Regions from separate parts of the Rhizobium sp. NPDC090279 genome, predicted to be linked through region 1. Evidence: riboswitches for the same ligand, from Rfam matches in the RefSeq annotation. Region 1 holds a riboswitch; each other region holds the start of a gene.
What was found. A riboswitch is a leader RNA that binds a small molecule or an ion and turns the genes downstream of it on or off. The one in region 1 is predicted to bind cobalamin.
Positions count from the first base shown of each region.

Region 1 (3,612 bases):
GCGGCGATGATGGCCCTGTTTCGGTTTATGGTCGGCGGCATGGGCGCGGTGGGCGGTATTGCCGGCATCGTGATCGTCGCGACCGCGGGCTATGCGCTCAGCCTTTTACCGCGGCAATGGACGGGCACGGGGTGGAGACGCTCGGCCCTGTTCGGTCTGGCGACCTGCTCTTCGCTCGTGGTTCTCTTCTTTCTGCCGTGGGCGGTTGCGCACGCGCTTCTCCTCTCGGCGACGCTTCCGGTAACGATCGTCAATATCCTTGGCGTCATGTTGCTGTCGGACCTGCTGCAGCGGGAACAATATCGCATCGGCATCCAGCGCGCGCTGGAGAATGAAGCGAGCCTCGACCCGTTGACAAGGCTTCCCAACCGTCGCGTGTTGCAGCGTGAAGGCGATCGGTGCAGCAAGGAAGCGGGCGTGCGGCGCATCCCCTTTTCGATCATCATGCTCGATATCGATCATTTCAAGAAGATCAACGACAGCTGGGGCCATTCCTTCGGCGACACCGTTCTGGCGCGGGTGGCGGATGTGATCCGGCAAACGGTGCGCAAGACCGATATCGCCGCTCGTTATGGCGGCGAAGAGATCGTCGTCCTGCTGCCGAACACGGATATGAGGGCGGCCGCTGCCGTCGCGGAGAAAATTCGCAGGGACATCGAGGGCACAACCTTGATGTTCGATCAGGACGCCGTCCATGTCACCGTCAGCATCGGTATTGCCTGCTCGCTCGAACCGACCACGGATTTCAAACATGTGCTGGAGGCTGCCGACAAGGCGCTCTATCGGGCAAAGGCGGGCGGAAGAAACCGCGTGGAACTGGCAGAGGCTGCTTAGGCAGCCATGTGGCCTCCGGCGATAAGTATGTGCTCGCGCCTTTTTGCCCTTCATGCGTCCTTGACGGAAAGGGGTACTCCGGAATAACTGGACGCGACGGTTCCCCAAGGAAGACTCCGCGGGGATTAATAGGGAACACGGTGAGGACGACCCAAAAGGGACCTAGACCGTGGCTGCCCCCGCAACTGTAAGCGGAGTGCCGATCATCCGGGGGCGACCATTTGCCGGTTCGCTCCCGAGGCTTTGAGCCATGCCACTGCAGCGAAGCTTGCGGGAAGGCAGATGATTGTCAGATATTCGCAAGCCAGGAGACCTGCCGTCGATCACGATCCAATCAGCCGGGCGGGGATGCCCGGAAGGGACAGACAATGATTGACCTGCGCCTTCGATATTATCCGACCTCTATCGGCCTTGATTGGGATCTTCGCAACCGGCGGCGGCCTTTATCAGCGCGATTGCGCTGACACCGCCCAGTTTCCCTATCCTATAGAGATCTTTCATGCGCCATTTTTTGACGACCATTACATTTGCACTGGGGCTGGCCGGCTTTGCCACCTCCGGCTTGGCCGCTACCCAATATCCCCTCACCATCAATAATTGCGGCCAGAAGGTCACGTTCCAGAAGGCTCCGGCGAAGATCGTTTCGATCGGGCAGGGCATGACCGAAATCCTGCTGTCGCTCGGCCTGGCCGACAAGATCGCCGGAACGGCCGTTTGGGTCGGCCCGGTATTGCCGCAATATGCCGAAGCCAATGCGAAGATCCCGCGGCTTGCCGATAATGATCCAAGCTTCGAATCCGTTGTCGGCAAGGAGCCGGATGTCGTCGCCGCCGAATTCGAGTGGCATGTCGGCCCGCAGGGCTCCGTCGGCAAGCGCGAGCAGTTTTCCGAGCTTGGCATCAACACCTATATCGCGCCGACGGACTGTGTCGCCAAGGTCAACACCGATGGCGGCGACGGGGTGCGCAAGGAACTGTTCTCGATGGACCTGGTCTACCAGGAGGTCCATGAACTCGCTGAGATCTTCGACGTCAGCGACCGCGGCGATGCCTTGATCGCAGACCTGAAGAAACGCGAAGCGGATGCGGTTGCCTCGATATCAGGCGCAAAGTCCAAGGACCTGCCGATCGTCTTCTGGTTTTCCAGCAAGGAAGTCAGCGGCGATGCTTTCATCGCCGGCAAGAACAGCGCACCGGCCTATATTCTGAAGACGATCGGAGCCAAGAATGTCGTGACGACGGAAGAGGAATGGCCGCTCGTCGGGTGGGAGACGATCGCTCAGGCCAATCCGGCCGTGATCGTCATCGCCACGATGGACCGCCGCCGCTATGCCGCTGACGATCCGAAGGTCAAGGTCGATTTCCTTGAAAAAGACCCGGTCACCAGCCAGCTCGATGCCGTCAAGAACAAGCATTTCGTCATGATGGATGCGCAGTCGATGAACCCGACCATCCGCACCATCGACGGCATCGAAATCCTGGCCAAGGGCATCAAGTCCTTCGGCCTGGCGCAGTAACGATATGCGCCTCGTTGCAGAACGACGGTCATGGTGGGCACTTTTAGCGCTTGGCATGGCGGCGGTCGTCCTTCTCGCCTTCATGATCAGTCTCGCCGTATCGATCGGCGAGATTTCGATCCCGCTGTCGACGACCGCCAAGGCGATCGCGAACCGGATGTTCGGAACGAGTTTCGAACTGAGCCGGATTCACCAGGGTATCGTCTGGGATTATCGACTGAGCCGGGCGCTTGTCGCCGCCAGCACGGGTGCGTCGCTGGCGCTGAGCGGCGTGATCTTGCAGGCCCTGTTGCGCAATCCGCTGGCCGAGCCCTATGTGCTCGGCATCTCGGCCGGCGCCTCGACCGGCGCGGTCTGCATCATGATCCTCGGACTTGGCTACGGCATTCTGGGGCTTTCCGGCGGCGCCTTCCTCGGCGCGGTCGTCGCCTTCCTGCTTGTCGGTCTGCTTGCGGCTGGCGTCGGCGGCACGAGCGAGCGCATCATTCTCTGCGGCGTCGCCGGCTCGCAGCTTTTCAACGCGCTCACCTCCTACATCGTCACCACCTCGGCCAACGCCGAACAGGCAAGGGGCGTCATGTTCTGGCTGCTCGGCTCGTTGAGCGGCGTGCGCTGGCCGGATGTCTATCTTTCAGGGCCGGTCGCCATTGTCGGCTTTGCCATTTGCATGGCACATGTCCGCGTGCTCGACGCCTTCATCTTCGGCACGGACGCGGCTGCCTCGCTTGGCATTGCGGTCAGACGCGCGCAGATCGTTCTGCTCGGGGTGACGGCGTTCATGACGGCAGCGGTCGTCAGCATCGTCGGTTCCATCGGCTTTGTCGGATTGGTCATCCCGCACGCCGCCCGTTTCGCGGTGGGGCCGAGCCATGATCGGCTGCTGCCGGCTGCGGCCCTGGCCGGCGCCATCTTCATGGTCGGCGCCGATATCGTTTCGCGGGTCATCATCCCCCAGCAGATTCTGCCGATCGGTGTGGTTACTGCCCTTTTCGGGGCTCCGGCCTTTGCCATCATTCTCTATCGCGCCCGGAGGACGGCATGAGCATCGCTGTGGATACGGTGACCTTCGCGGCCGGCAATACTCTGATCGTCAACGGTGTCAGCCTGGCGGTGGAAAAGGGCAAGGTCCTTGGCCTTCTCGGGCCGAACGGTTCCGGGAAATCCAGCCTGCTGCGGCTGATCTGCCGGTTGAGGAAGGTCAGAAGCGGCGTCATCCGGCTTGGCGGCAGCGATATCACCTCCATCTCGCGTGGCGATATCGC
Region 1 covers NZ_JBIVYI010000001.1:258,477-262,088, reverse strand. Annotated here, with positions in the region: gene ACIQWP_RS01205 (GGDEF domain-containing protein) at 1-834, shown strand, start outside; cobalamin riboswitch at 915-1,170, shown strand; gene ACIQWP_RS01200 (ABC transporter substrate-binding protein) at 1,334-2,350, shown strand; gene ACIQWP_RS01195 (FecCD family ABC transporter permease) at 2,355-3,392, shown strand; gene ACIQWP_RS01190 (ABC transporter ATP-binding protein) at 3,389-3,612, shown strand, end outside.

Region 2 (3,612 bases), on a different contig from region 1:
GACCGTCCTTGCTGTAGGGTTCGGTAATGGTCTCTGACTTCGCGATCTCGCCTTTCACGACGTCGAGAAGATGAAGATTGCCGTCCTCGGTAAGAATATAGGCATGTTGCGGTCTTGCCGGATCGAGGGTGAAGTCGATGCGTCGCGTCGGCAATTCGATCAGCTTGTAGGGTTCGGCGGTGTTGTCGGGATCAATCAGCGCGACGCTCTGTTCGCCGTAATTGCCAAGGAAGAATTGCATCGACGTGCCGCCGAGCAACGTCGAGACCTTGCCCTTGGGCAGGGACGAGCCATAGGCGAGCATCTCGATCTTCGGGCCGTCGACACCGCCGGGACGGGCGATCAGGACGCCTTCTTCGCAGCCAAAGGCAACGAGGCGAGCAGATGTCGCTTCGCCGTGCAGGCCGGTGCAACGCGCGACCTCGCCGACTTGCTGCCCCTTTCGGTCCAGCACGCGCAGGCCGAGGCGCGGCGGCAACTCGCCGTCCTTGATGGGAGCCTCCATGTTCGGCACCGACACGAGAAGATGGTTACCCATCGGTACGGCAACGCCATGATGGGCAGCGATCGTCTTGAATTCATGGATGTCGGGGTTGCCTCCTGCAAGGGCACTCTCGGACAGGAGGTCGAATTTGTCGTCCCGGTCGTAGAAGATCGCGACATCATTGCCGTGTGTCACCACGTGCCCCGGCTTTTCGCCCTTGATCGATGTCGAAAGCAGCTTTGGCTCGGAAAGCTCAATGTCGCGGTGTTCTCCGTGATCGGAGAGAGATACGCCGGTCGCAATGGCATGGACCACATTCTTTTCGCCCTGCACGGCAAAGACTGTTCGGCCGGATTGGCTGAGCGACAGCGCGGCATGGCCGTCAACCTCGAACCGGCCGATTTCCTTGCCGCTTATTGCATCGATCGCGCGGACGATCGGCAGGCTGTGATCGGCGACGAAGAGGCGCCAGCTTTCCATCTCGTTTTCGTCTTCCGCGAAAGATGGAAATGGAAGCAGCAAGGCGCAAGCCAGCGATGAGGCCGCAAGGAGGGTACCAGAACTTGTACGAGGCATGGAAAATCCTTTATGTAATAACATTACATAAGTAGCGTAATATTATAACACGGCGCCTGTCCAGCCCCGGTGTGCGGGCGTCAGGCGAGGTTGTCCGAACTTATCAACATCGAAATTCGCTTGATGCTATCGGAGCAGTTGACGTAATCTTAACCGAAGATACTATATATAGTGTTCGAGGTTCTTCTGATTCGCAAGGATTAGAGGCTAAGATGGGAATCCGGTCGGCGAGCATGATGATTGCCAAGCCGGAGCTGCCCCCGCAACTGTGAGTGGTGAGCATTCGTTTGATGAAGTCACTGAGGCCATGTGTCTTGGGAAGGCGAGACGGATGCAATGACCCGCGAGCCAGGAGACCTGCCTTGAGCAATGACGTCCACGGGCGGGGTGTCCGGCTGGCGAGCGATGGTTCATGCGGCATGATCGCCGTCATCGCTTCCTCGAAGACCCCGCATCAATAACTTCGGGGTGAAGTCCATGTTCTTGAGTATCCACAGCCACCCGCGCGAGTGACGGTCGCTTAAGCGTCCGTCTGCCGGCCAGGTTTGCCTCCATTTTTACCCCCGCGAAGCGAGCATCATCCGATGCCCGAACGATTTTCCATGCCAGTCACATACGAGGATATCCAATGAGCATCACCGTCTACAGCAAGCCCGCCTGCGTCCAATGCACCGCCACGACCCGCGCCCTCGATCGCCAAGGCATCGACTACACCATCATCGACGTATCGGCCGATGCGGCGGCCTATGAGCTGGTTCAGGGTCTGGGCTATCGCCAGGTTCCGGTCGTTGTTGCAGGTGAGCAGCATTGGGCCGGTTTCCGCCCTGACATGATCAGCTCTCTCGCCTGAGGAGCAGGGCGGTGGGCGAGATCGTCTATTTCTCCAGCAGATCCGAGAACACCCATCGCTTCGTTACCAAGCTTGCCTTGTCGGCCGCTCGCATTCCTCTCAACGCCGGAGAAGAGCTTCGAGTGGCCCGTCCTTACGTTCTCATTGTCCCTACCTATTGTGGTGAAGGCGGCAAGGGTGCCGTGCCTAAGCAGGTGATCCGCTTCCTCAATGATGCGAATAACCGTTCAAACATCCGCGGAGTGATCGCCGCGGGCAACAGCAACTTCGGCGCGACCTTCGGTATCGCCGGCGACATCGTCTCCTCCAAATGCCAGGTACCGTACCTTTATCGGTTCGAGCTTCTGGGCACAGACGATGATGTCGTGAATGTCAGACACGGATTGGAACGATTTTGGACACGCTAACGCTCGACCGGCCAGCGAAGGCCACGGAAACGGCATTGGACTATCATGCCCTCAACGCCATGCTGAATCTCTACGACGAGCAGGGACAGATCCAGCTCGACAAGGACCGTATGGCGGCCAAGCAATATTTCCTCCAGCACGTCAACCAGAATACGGTTTTCTTCCATAATCTGCGGGAGAAGCTCGATTACCTGGTGACGGAGGGCTATTACGAGCAGGAGGTACTGGACTATTATTCCTTCAATTTCGTGCGCGATCTCTTCGATCATGCCTATGCGAAGAAGTTCCGTTTTCCGACCTTCCTCGGCGCCTTCAAATATTACACCAGCTACACGCTGAAGACCTTCGACGGTAAGCGCTATCTGGAGCGCTACGAGGATCGCATCTGCATGGTGGCGATGACGCTGGCGCGCGGCAACGAGCAGCTTGCGCGCGATCTGGTCGACGAGATCATCTCCGGCCGTTTCCAGCCGGCAACGCCGACCTTCCTCAACGCCGGCAAAAAGCAGCGCGGCGAGCTGGTCTCCTGTTTCCTGCTTCGGGTCGAAGACAATATGGAATCGATCGGCCGGGCCATCAATTCCGCGCTGCAGCTGTCTAAGCGTGGTGGCGGCGTGGCCTTGTCGCTCACCAATATCCGCGAGGCCGGCGCGCCGATCAAGCACATCGAAAACCAGTCGTCGGGCATCATTCCTGTGATGAAGCTCTTGGAGGATTCCTTCTCCTACGCCAATCAGCTTGGCGCAAGACAGGGTGCCGGCGCTGTTTATCTCAACGCGCATCATCCCGACATCATGCGCTTCCTCGATACCAAGCGCGAAAATGCCGACGAAAAGATCCGGATCAAGACGCTGTCGCTCGGTGTCGTCATTCCCGACATCACCTTCGAGCTCGCGAAGAACAACGAGGACATGTACCTGTTCTCGCCCTATGACGTGGAGCGCGTTTATGGTGTGCCGTTTACCGAAATCTCGGTGACGGAAAAGTATCGCGAGATGGTGGCCGACAGCCGCATCCGCAAGAAAAAGATCAAGGCGCGCGAATTCTTCCAGGTCATCGCCGAAATCCAGTTCGAGAGTGGCTATCCCTACATCATGTTCGAGGACACGGTGAACCGCGCCAATCCGGTCGCCGGCCGCATCACCATGAGCAATCTGTGCTCGGAAATCCTGCAGGTGAGTGAGGCCAGCGAATATAACGACGATCTTTCCTACAAGCATATGGGCAAGGACATCTCCTGCAATCTCGGCTCGCTCAATATCGCGGCCGCGATGGACAGCCCCGATTTCGGCAAG
Region 2 covers NZ_JBIVYI010000006.1:401,973-405,584, reverse strand. Annotated here, with positions in the region: gene ACIQWP_RS17625 (hypothetical protein) at 1-1,060, opposite strand, end outside; cobalamin riboswitch at 1,222-1,440, shown strand; gene nrdH (glutaredoxin-like protein NrdH) at 1,689-1,910, shown strand; gene nrdI (class Ib ribonucleoside-diphosphate reductase assembly flavoprotein NrdI) at 1,922-2,317, shown strand; gene nrdE (class 1b ribonucleoside-diphosphate reductase subunit alpha) at 2,305-3,612, shown strand, end outside.
Region 2: it holds a riboswitch for cobalamin, as region 1 does, so the genes downstream of both, nrdH (glutaredoxin-like protein NrdH) here and ACIQWP_RS01200 (ABC transporter substrate-binding protein) in region 1, are expected to answer to the same signal.

Region 3 (3,612 bases), on a different contig from region 1:
GCATGTGCCGCAAAGGCCGGATTCACACGCCGCCCCGATGCGAACGCCCGCGCCGCGCGCCGCCTGAAGCACAGTCTGCCCCGCCGCGCAGACGACATCCTTGCCGGCCATGGTGAAGCGGATCGTGGTCGCAGCCTCGCCGGAAGCATCGTCGGCAACTTCCGCAAGCGGCGTTGCCGCATTCGCCGGCTGGAAACTTTCCTGGTGGTAGCGCGACATGTCGAAACCGTGCGCTTCCAGCATGGATCGCACCGCATCCATGAAGACTTCCGGCCCGCAGCAGAAGATCGTCCGGTCCATGAAATCGGGCGCCAGCAGACCAATCTTCGCCTTGTCGATGCGGCCCTTCAATCCCGACCAGAGATCGGTACGGCCACAGCCCTCGACGATCAGGCCGAGATTGAGGTTCGGCATGAAGCGGGCGAGATATTCGAGTTCGGAGCGGAAGATGATGTCGGCGGGGCTGCGCGAGCAGTTGACGAAAGTGATATCCGACAATGGCGCGATATCGGACATGTAACGCGTCATCGACATCATCGGCGTGATGCCGGAACCGGCCGAGACGAAAAGGTACTTCTCTCCCGGATGGCGAATATGGCTGAAATCACCGAGCGGGCCGAAAGCCTTGATGCGCATGCCCGGCTTGAGGTTCTCGAACATCCAGCGCGTGCCGATGCTGTCCTTCTGCGCCTTGACCGTCACGGCGACCGAGAAGGGCCGCGACGGCGTCGAGGACAGCGTATAGGTACGCATGACCGGCTCCGAAGCCGTCGGCAGCTCAAGCGTCACGAACTGGCCCGGCAGGTAGCGGAACCAATTGTCCTTGTCGGACCCGAATGTGAAGGTCATCACATCGGGCGCTTCGGGCGTGACCGAGAGGCATTCAAGCAGATGCTGCCTGTCGCTCCAGGGCTGCATCTGGTCGAGGTGTCTATGACGGAGGGAGACGGCCATGTTCATACTCAGGCAACCGCCGACAGCTTGGCCTGGTCGCCCTGCAGCCGGTTGATCATGAAAGTCGTGTACCATTCGACGAACTGCATGACGCCGCCTTCATGGATCTCCGAATAGGGACCGGGCTCATAGGCCGGTGAGCGGATGCCGAAGGCATTTTCCTCGACGATACGGCGGTCCTGGTCGTTGGTTTCGGTCCAGACGTGGGTCAGCTCTTCCAGATCGTAGTCGACGCCTTCGACGGCATCCTTGTGAACGAGCCACTTCGTGGTGACGGCCGTTTCCTCGGCGCTGATCGGCAGAACACGGAAGGAAATCGCGTGGTCGCCGAGCATGTGGTTCCACGTCGTCGGATAATGGAACAGCAGCATCGTGCCGATGCCGTTGATCGTTACATCGGACGAGAGCGGCCGCTTGACGGCATTCTGGCCGGACATGGTGTAGCTTTCCGCGCCTTCGATCAGCGGCATGCGCGTCGCACGGAACTGGCCGTCCGGAGAAAGCTTGAATTCGCTCGGCAGGCCTGCGGCCTCGCAACGTGCCCAGTGCTCGGTGATGACCGGGTCGCTCATGGCGCCCTGCACGCCGCTGACGGTCGGGGCTTCCGGGAAGGTGCGGCAAAGCTCGGGATGATTGGCCGCGCAGTGGTAGCACTCGCGATTGTTTTCCCAGACCAGCTTCCAGTTGCCCTTCTCGATGATGGTGCTCTGGAAGGCGATCTTGGCCTCGCTGATGCGATGCGGCGCCATATAGGGCTCGACCGTCGCGCGCAGCGGGGCGAAATCCGGAGCGTTCTGTGCAAGGCAGATGAAGATGTAGCCGCCGACGCTTTCACAATGAACCGGTTTCAGCCCGTGCTGGCTCTTGTCGAAATCCTCCGCCATCTGCCGGGCGAAGAGCAGCGAGCCGTCAAGTTCGTAGGTCCACTGGTGATAGGGGCAGACGAGCTTTGCCGAGGAGCCGCGCTCGGTGTTGCAAACACGCGAGCCGCGATGGCGACAGCTATTATGGAACGCGCGGATGACCTGGTCGCGGCCGCGGACGATGACGACGGGATAATCGCCGATCTGGACGGTGAAGTAATTGCCCGCGCGCGGCACTTCGCAATCATGGCCGATGAACAGCCAATCGCGATAGTAGATCGTCTCCATATCGAGCTTGAAATAATCCGGGTCGGTATAGAATGGTTGCTCCAGGCTCAAGCCTGTCCGGTGGTTCTTCAATTGCCGCAGAACTTTGCTGCCGATATCCATTTGCCTATCCTTGCACAATACCGGAAGACGAGCAGAGGACATGCAAGGCCGGTGGGAACGGCCGAAAGCAATGCCCCGACCGCCCGCCGCGGTCAGTAAACCATATGTGCCCAAGGCTGGTTTCCGGGCTCTGGAGCGGCCCTGTTTCCGGGACCCCATGGCACCTTCCCAGGCCGACCAGACCCAGTGGCTTTATCCGCCATGCCTCACTCCACCACCGTTGCGGGGGCAGCGCCGGATTTTGACCGGCTTCCCAATTCTCCATCTCCCTAGCAGACGGCACCTTGAGATTGATAACATCATAGCGCTCGGCCGCATCAGCCGCTGCGCTACAATGCGACATCGGCTTCGAAATTGACGACAGGCAAAACAGGGCGCCGACACGGTCGTCTTTACAAACAATATAGAAAAGCAATTCAATTGCTTATGTTCCGGCGCCAGCAATGAAAGCGATGCTCCGTCCGACCCTCGCCGATGACGCTTTATTCTGATTGCGACGGATCAGCTGGCAGAGGGTGACGAAACAGACGATTGGGCGGACGAAAGGGCTTGCAGAGCGGCCATCGCGCGACCGGCATCGAGGGCCGGGACGAAGATGTGGTCATGATAGAAGGCCGCGACGACATTGGCGCTGATACCCTCGTTTCCCAAAGCCGTTGCGAAGGCTGCGGTCAGACCTACGGCCTCGAGAGAAGAGTGAACCTCAAGCGTGATCATGCGCATGGCGGGAGCGACCGGAAGCCCCGCCTTTCGGGCCACTTCCAGCGGCAGGATCAGCGTCACACCTTCTCTTTCGCGAAAGAGCCCGATCGGTTCCAGATGGATGTAATCGGCCAGTGCCGACGCCGGAACGCTGCAATAGACAAATTCGCCCTCGGCGAGATTCGGCTTCATGGCGGACAGGAGCTGTTTGAGATCGATAATTCCCGACATGTTTCTCAGTCTTCCCCAGGGTTCGGCATCCAAACGGTTAAGCCCGGCTCAAGCTATTCGATCTATCATGCCGCCCAGAGACTGATATAGCGAGATCCGGCATGGCCAAACTCAGATATTTCGACGCTGGGAAGCCCGCCGAGCCCGAACCGACGCCACCGGTATCGACGACGGGCTACAGCGAATTCCTGCGCACGGGCCGCATCAACCGCAACAGGTCGCATTGGCTTGCCGAGGAGCGGGAATATCTCAGTCACGAGCACGTGGCCGAGCGCACGGCGCTGAAGCTCAGGGATGCCGGCGAAAAGACCCATGACAGGCTCAACAGCTTCCACAAATCGATCCGCTTCCCGAAGCTCATCTTCCATCACACGCTGAAGGACACGCCGCATCTCGGCTATTGCCACGTGACAGCCGCGCGGACGCAGTTCGCGCACTATGAGGACGTGAACTGGGCCTTCTATATCGCCAA
Region 3 covers NZ_JBIVYI010000010.1:90,211-93,822, forward strand. Annotated here, with positions in the region: gene ACIQWP_RS24345 (2Fe-2S iron-sulfur cluster-binding protein) at 1-960, opposite strand, end outside; gene ACIQWP_RS24350 (SRPBCC family protein) at 963-2,207, opposite strand; cobalamin riboswitch at 2,304-2,509, opposite strand; gene ACIQWP_RS24355 (ACT domain-containing protein) at 2,709-3,140, opposite strand; gene ACIQWP_RS24360 (DUF6656 family protein) at 3,242-3,612, shown strand, end outside.
Region 3: it holds a riboswitch for cobalamin, as region 1 does, so the genes downstream of both, ACIQWP_RS24350 (SRPBCC family protein) here and ACIQWP_RS01200 (ABC transporter substrate-binding protein) in region 1, are expected to answer to the same signal.

Region 4 (3,612 bases), on a different contig from region 1:
ATGGTCGTATTATCGAAGAGAGAAGGAAAATCGTTGCGGGCCGCTGTCGGTGCGATGCAGGCGCGCGCCGACACGGAAAGCGCTTGATACGTGCTCCACGGTCAGGACTTCAGACGGCTCGCCGTGACCAGTCAGCCTTCCGCAATCCATGACGGCAATCTGGGTTGCAAAGTCCGCGGCGAGGTTGATGTCATGCAGCGTCGTGATGATCGTCGGACCCAGCCCTTTCAGAAGCTCGAGTATCTCGAGCTGGTGCCGGATATCGAGGTGATTGGTCGGCTCGTCCAGAATGATGAGCTCCGGCTCCTGCGCCAATGCGCGGGCGATCAGCGTCCGCTGTTTTTCGCCGCCGGAGAGCGACGCGAACTGCCTTAGCGCCAGAGGCTCCAGCTCCAGCCGCGCAAGTGCCCTGGAGGTCACCTCATGATCGCGATCGCTCCAGCGGGCCATGCCCTTGCGATGCGGAATACGCCCCATCAGCACCACGTCACGCACGCTGAAGGGAAAACTATCGGGCGTTTCCTGCGGCACGACTGCAATGCGCTGCGCCGCCTCCCGCGGACCGATGGACCAAAGATCGATGCCATCGATGCGCACCGTACCTCGCTGCGGCTTGAGACCGCGATAGAGGCAGCGCAGCAAGGTCGATTTACCCGCCCCGTTCGGCCCGATGATGGCCAGCCGGGTGCCAGCTTCGACGGATAGCGTTATGCCGCTGATGATCGGCATGCCCTTCTGCGGCCCCCAGGTGACGCCATCGGCATCCAACCGCGCGCTTCGTTCGGACATCGTGGCCTCCTAGTGCAACGGCAGCGGCTGATATTCGGCCGAAACGATGGCCGCCGGAATGCGCGCCAGCGTCTTGCCACCAAGCGCGCTCGGACGCTCCCCTTCGCGCGTCAGTCCATCGGGGCGATCCTGATACAGCTGCGCGAAAGAGACGAGCGCTCCGATATCGGCCGCATCCTCGATGTCACCGAAGAGGTACGTCGCTTTTGCCGTCGCCTGGAAGGAGACCGTGCAGGGCCGCTCGCAGCCTGCCATGCAGACGCTGCCCTCAAGGCTGAAATCGTCGGAAAGCGCAGCCCCGGCCTGGGAAATGGCCGCTTGCAGATGCTTCAAAAGATCGAGGCCGGGCCGGCACGGCTTGCCGATATGTCGGCAATTCGTGCACACGGTGATCCGGTGCGTCGCCTCTTTTGCTTTGTCCATGAAATGCCTCCCGGAGATTTCGCCGGAGGCACAGTCAAGATAGGGCCAATGGGCGCAACGGCGCCCTCGCCCAACCACTGATTTTCCATCGGAACACCCCGTCCGTTGCGGTTGATATCGTCGATGGCAGGTCTCCTGGCTCGCGGGTCACAACCCGTTCGCGCCTTCCCGGCATAAAGCCAGTGGCATACTGCGAACGCGCTCTCCGCTTACAGTTGCGGGGGCAGCCACGGTTTTGGCCCCTGATGGGTAATCCGCACCGTGTTCCCTTTTCAGCCGCCATCAGGATTGATCCGTAGGCGGCACCATCGAGGGTATTCATCTCATAGAAAGCTGATACGGGCAACGGCGATGTCATGGGTGATTTCGTTTGTTCATGGTTCAACGTCTGCATGGCATTTTAGTTACGTTATTACATTACATAACGCAAGCCGCAATTCCTCCTTGGCCCAACCCCGTCCGTTGGGACGGAAGTACGCGCACCGCTACCTTGATCGTAAACAGTAGAAACTGCGCGGTTGCTACACCGCCTTGCACTGCGGATGGAAACGCTCCGCGACGCTCTCGCCCGCCGCATAGGCCTGCGTCACGATCTCCGGCACCAGATCAATATCCGGAAGGCTGCCAAGCCCCAGAGGACCGATGGCAAAGAGCCCCTCCGTCGTGCGGCCATTGACCTCGAGTGCGCCTGTCGCATCGACGGCGAGGCCGAGGCCAAGCTCGTCCGGAACAGCAAGACCGGCGTCGATGAGGCTCCGCAGCAAGGGCGCGTTCAGATCGGGTGCCTGGCATCGACAGTCGATCACATCGTCCGCATAAAGCTGCTCGGGTTCCTGTTGGCCCGCGGGCCTCAAAATCAGCCCCGTCGGCGTCCGCCGGATGAAATGGCCGCGCCGCAGCAGAGTGTTGCCCTCGGCCATCTCTTGATTCAGGCGAAGATGCAGGGCTTCGGGCAGCCGGTTGCGATGGCTGTCGTAGAGTGCGCGCAGATGACGGTTGAACTGCTGCTTCTGCCCGGCTGGCAAGGATCGCCACAGCGATCGTGCATGCTTGCGCAAACCGTTCATGACGGACTGCCAGCTCTGGCCGTTCGCCTCCGCCTCCCCGCAGGCCTTGCGGATGAAACGAACGATTTCGCTGAGCTTGCCCGGCATCTCGTCGGCGGGAAAGACCGGATCGGCATTGTTGCGCGTGTGGCTCTGCGGCAGGAAGCCTCGCCGGGAAACGATGGTGATCTGCCCGGTATAACCGTTCTCACGCATCTGCAGCAGCCGGTCCACGACCCGCAGCCCGCTTCCGAGCAGGATCGTGTGCGGTCGTGACACCAGGCGGCGCGCCCGCACGGCCGTCGGAACGGTTGCGAGATCGCTGGCCTGGAATTGCTGATCGGCAATACCATAGCCGGTCGCCAGCACCACCATGTCGAAGGGCGAATTGGCGCCGCCATCGCTTTCCACCATGAAGCGACCGCCACGTACGCGGCGAAGCCCGAAGACCGTCTCGCTGCTGACCTGTACCGCCACATCGCGCCGTGAAGAGAAGGCTTCCGAAAAACGCTGATAGACATAATCGCTGAAAATGCTCTTCGGCACGAAGATCTGCAAGAATCCCGGTATGGCCGCGGGAACGGCACTGCGGAAAGGCGCGTTGCCGCTGAGCCATTGATTGAAATCGTCGGGATCGCCGGCGGAGACGGAAAGATCGCGAACGCGGCTGTTGAGGATCTCGCTGCTGTGCCCTGAGGCAAGCGCCTGACCGCCGCTGACGCTGGAATTGGGATCGAAAAGCTGCAGATGGAACGGAAAACGCACCGTCTTCATCAGGGCGATCGCCATCATCATGCCGGAAAAGCCACGCCCGATCACGGCGATGCGCGGCATCGCATAAGGCTGCGTCGCGTTCGTCCTGGCGGAAAATAATCCCTGAACCGTCATATCAACTCCTGGGGCGAGAGGTGGTCGATCATGCCTTTCTTGGGGCTTGCTCACTTTGCGGGCCCAGAAACGTAATCCGGTATCTGGGACTCGGCAATTTCGGAACTGCGACCGACGGAACGCGCAAAACCGCATCGGCTCTCAATATTCGGCGCGCTCCTTCAATCCGGAATTCCCTTCCACAATGAAAGACGCGACAGGCAGGTCCAACTCTGACCCAACACCAGATGCCTGCAATCGGCCGCACATGATTACTTCCTCGAAAGTCGTCAGGCAGCAGGATTATTGCTATTGTCTACTTATTTAGTCGTATATGAAAGCGCGAAAACGCGCCGCTAGCAAGTGCTTTCTTGTCTGGGCGAGATTGGATCGATGATGGGGCATTGCGGAGAATGTCCCCGCGATCGAATGGTTTTTCCCATTCAGCCGGAGCTTCGACTAGAGAAAAAGAGAAGCAATTCCGAGC
Region 4 covers NZ_JBIVYI010000004.1:281,402-285,013, forward strand. Annotated here, with positions in the region: gene ACIQWP_RS12035 (ABC transporter ATP-binding protein) at 10-789, opposite strand; gene ACIQWP_RS12040 (DUF1636 family protein) at 799-1,212, opposite strand; cobalamin riboswitch at 1,320-1,537, opposite strand; gene ACIQWP_RS12045 (FAD/NAD(P)-binding protein) at 1,734-3,146, opposite strand.
Region 4: it holds a riboswitch for cobalamin, as region 1 does, so the genes downstream of both, ACIQWP_RS12040 (DUF1636 family protein) here and ACIQWP_RS01200 (ABC transporter substrate-binding protein) in region 1, are expected to answer to the same signal.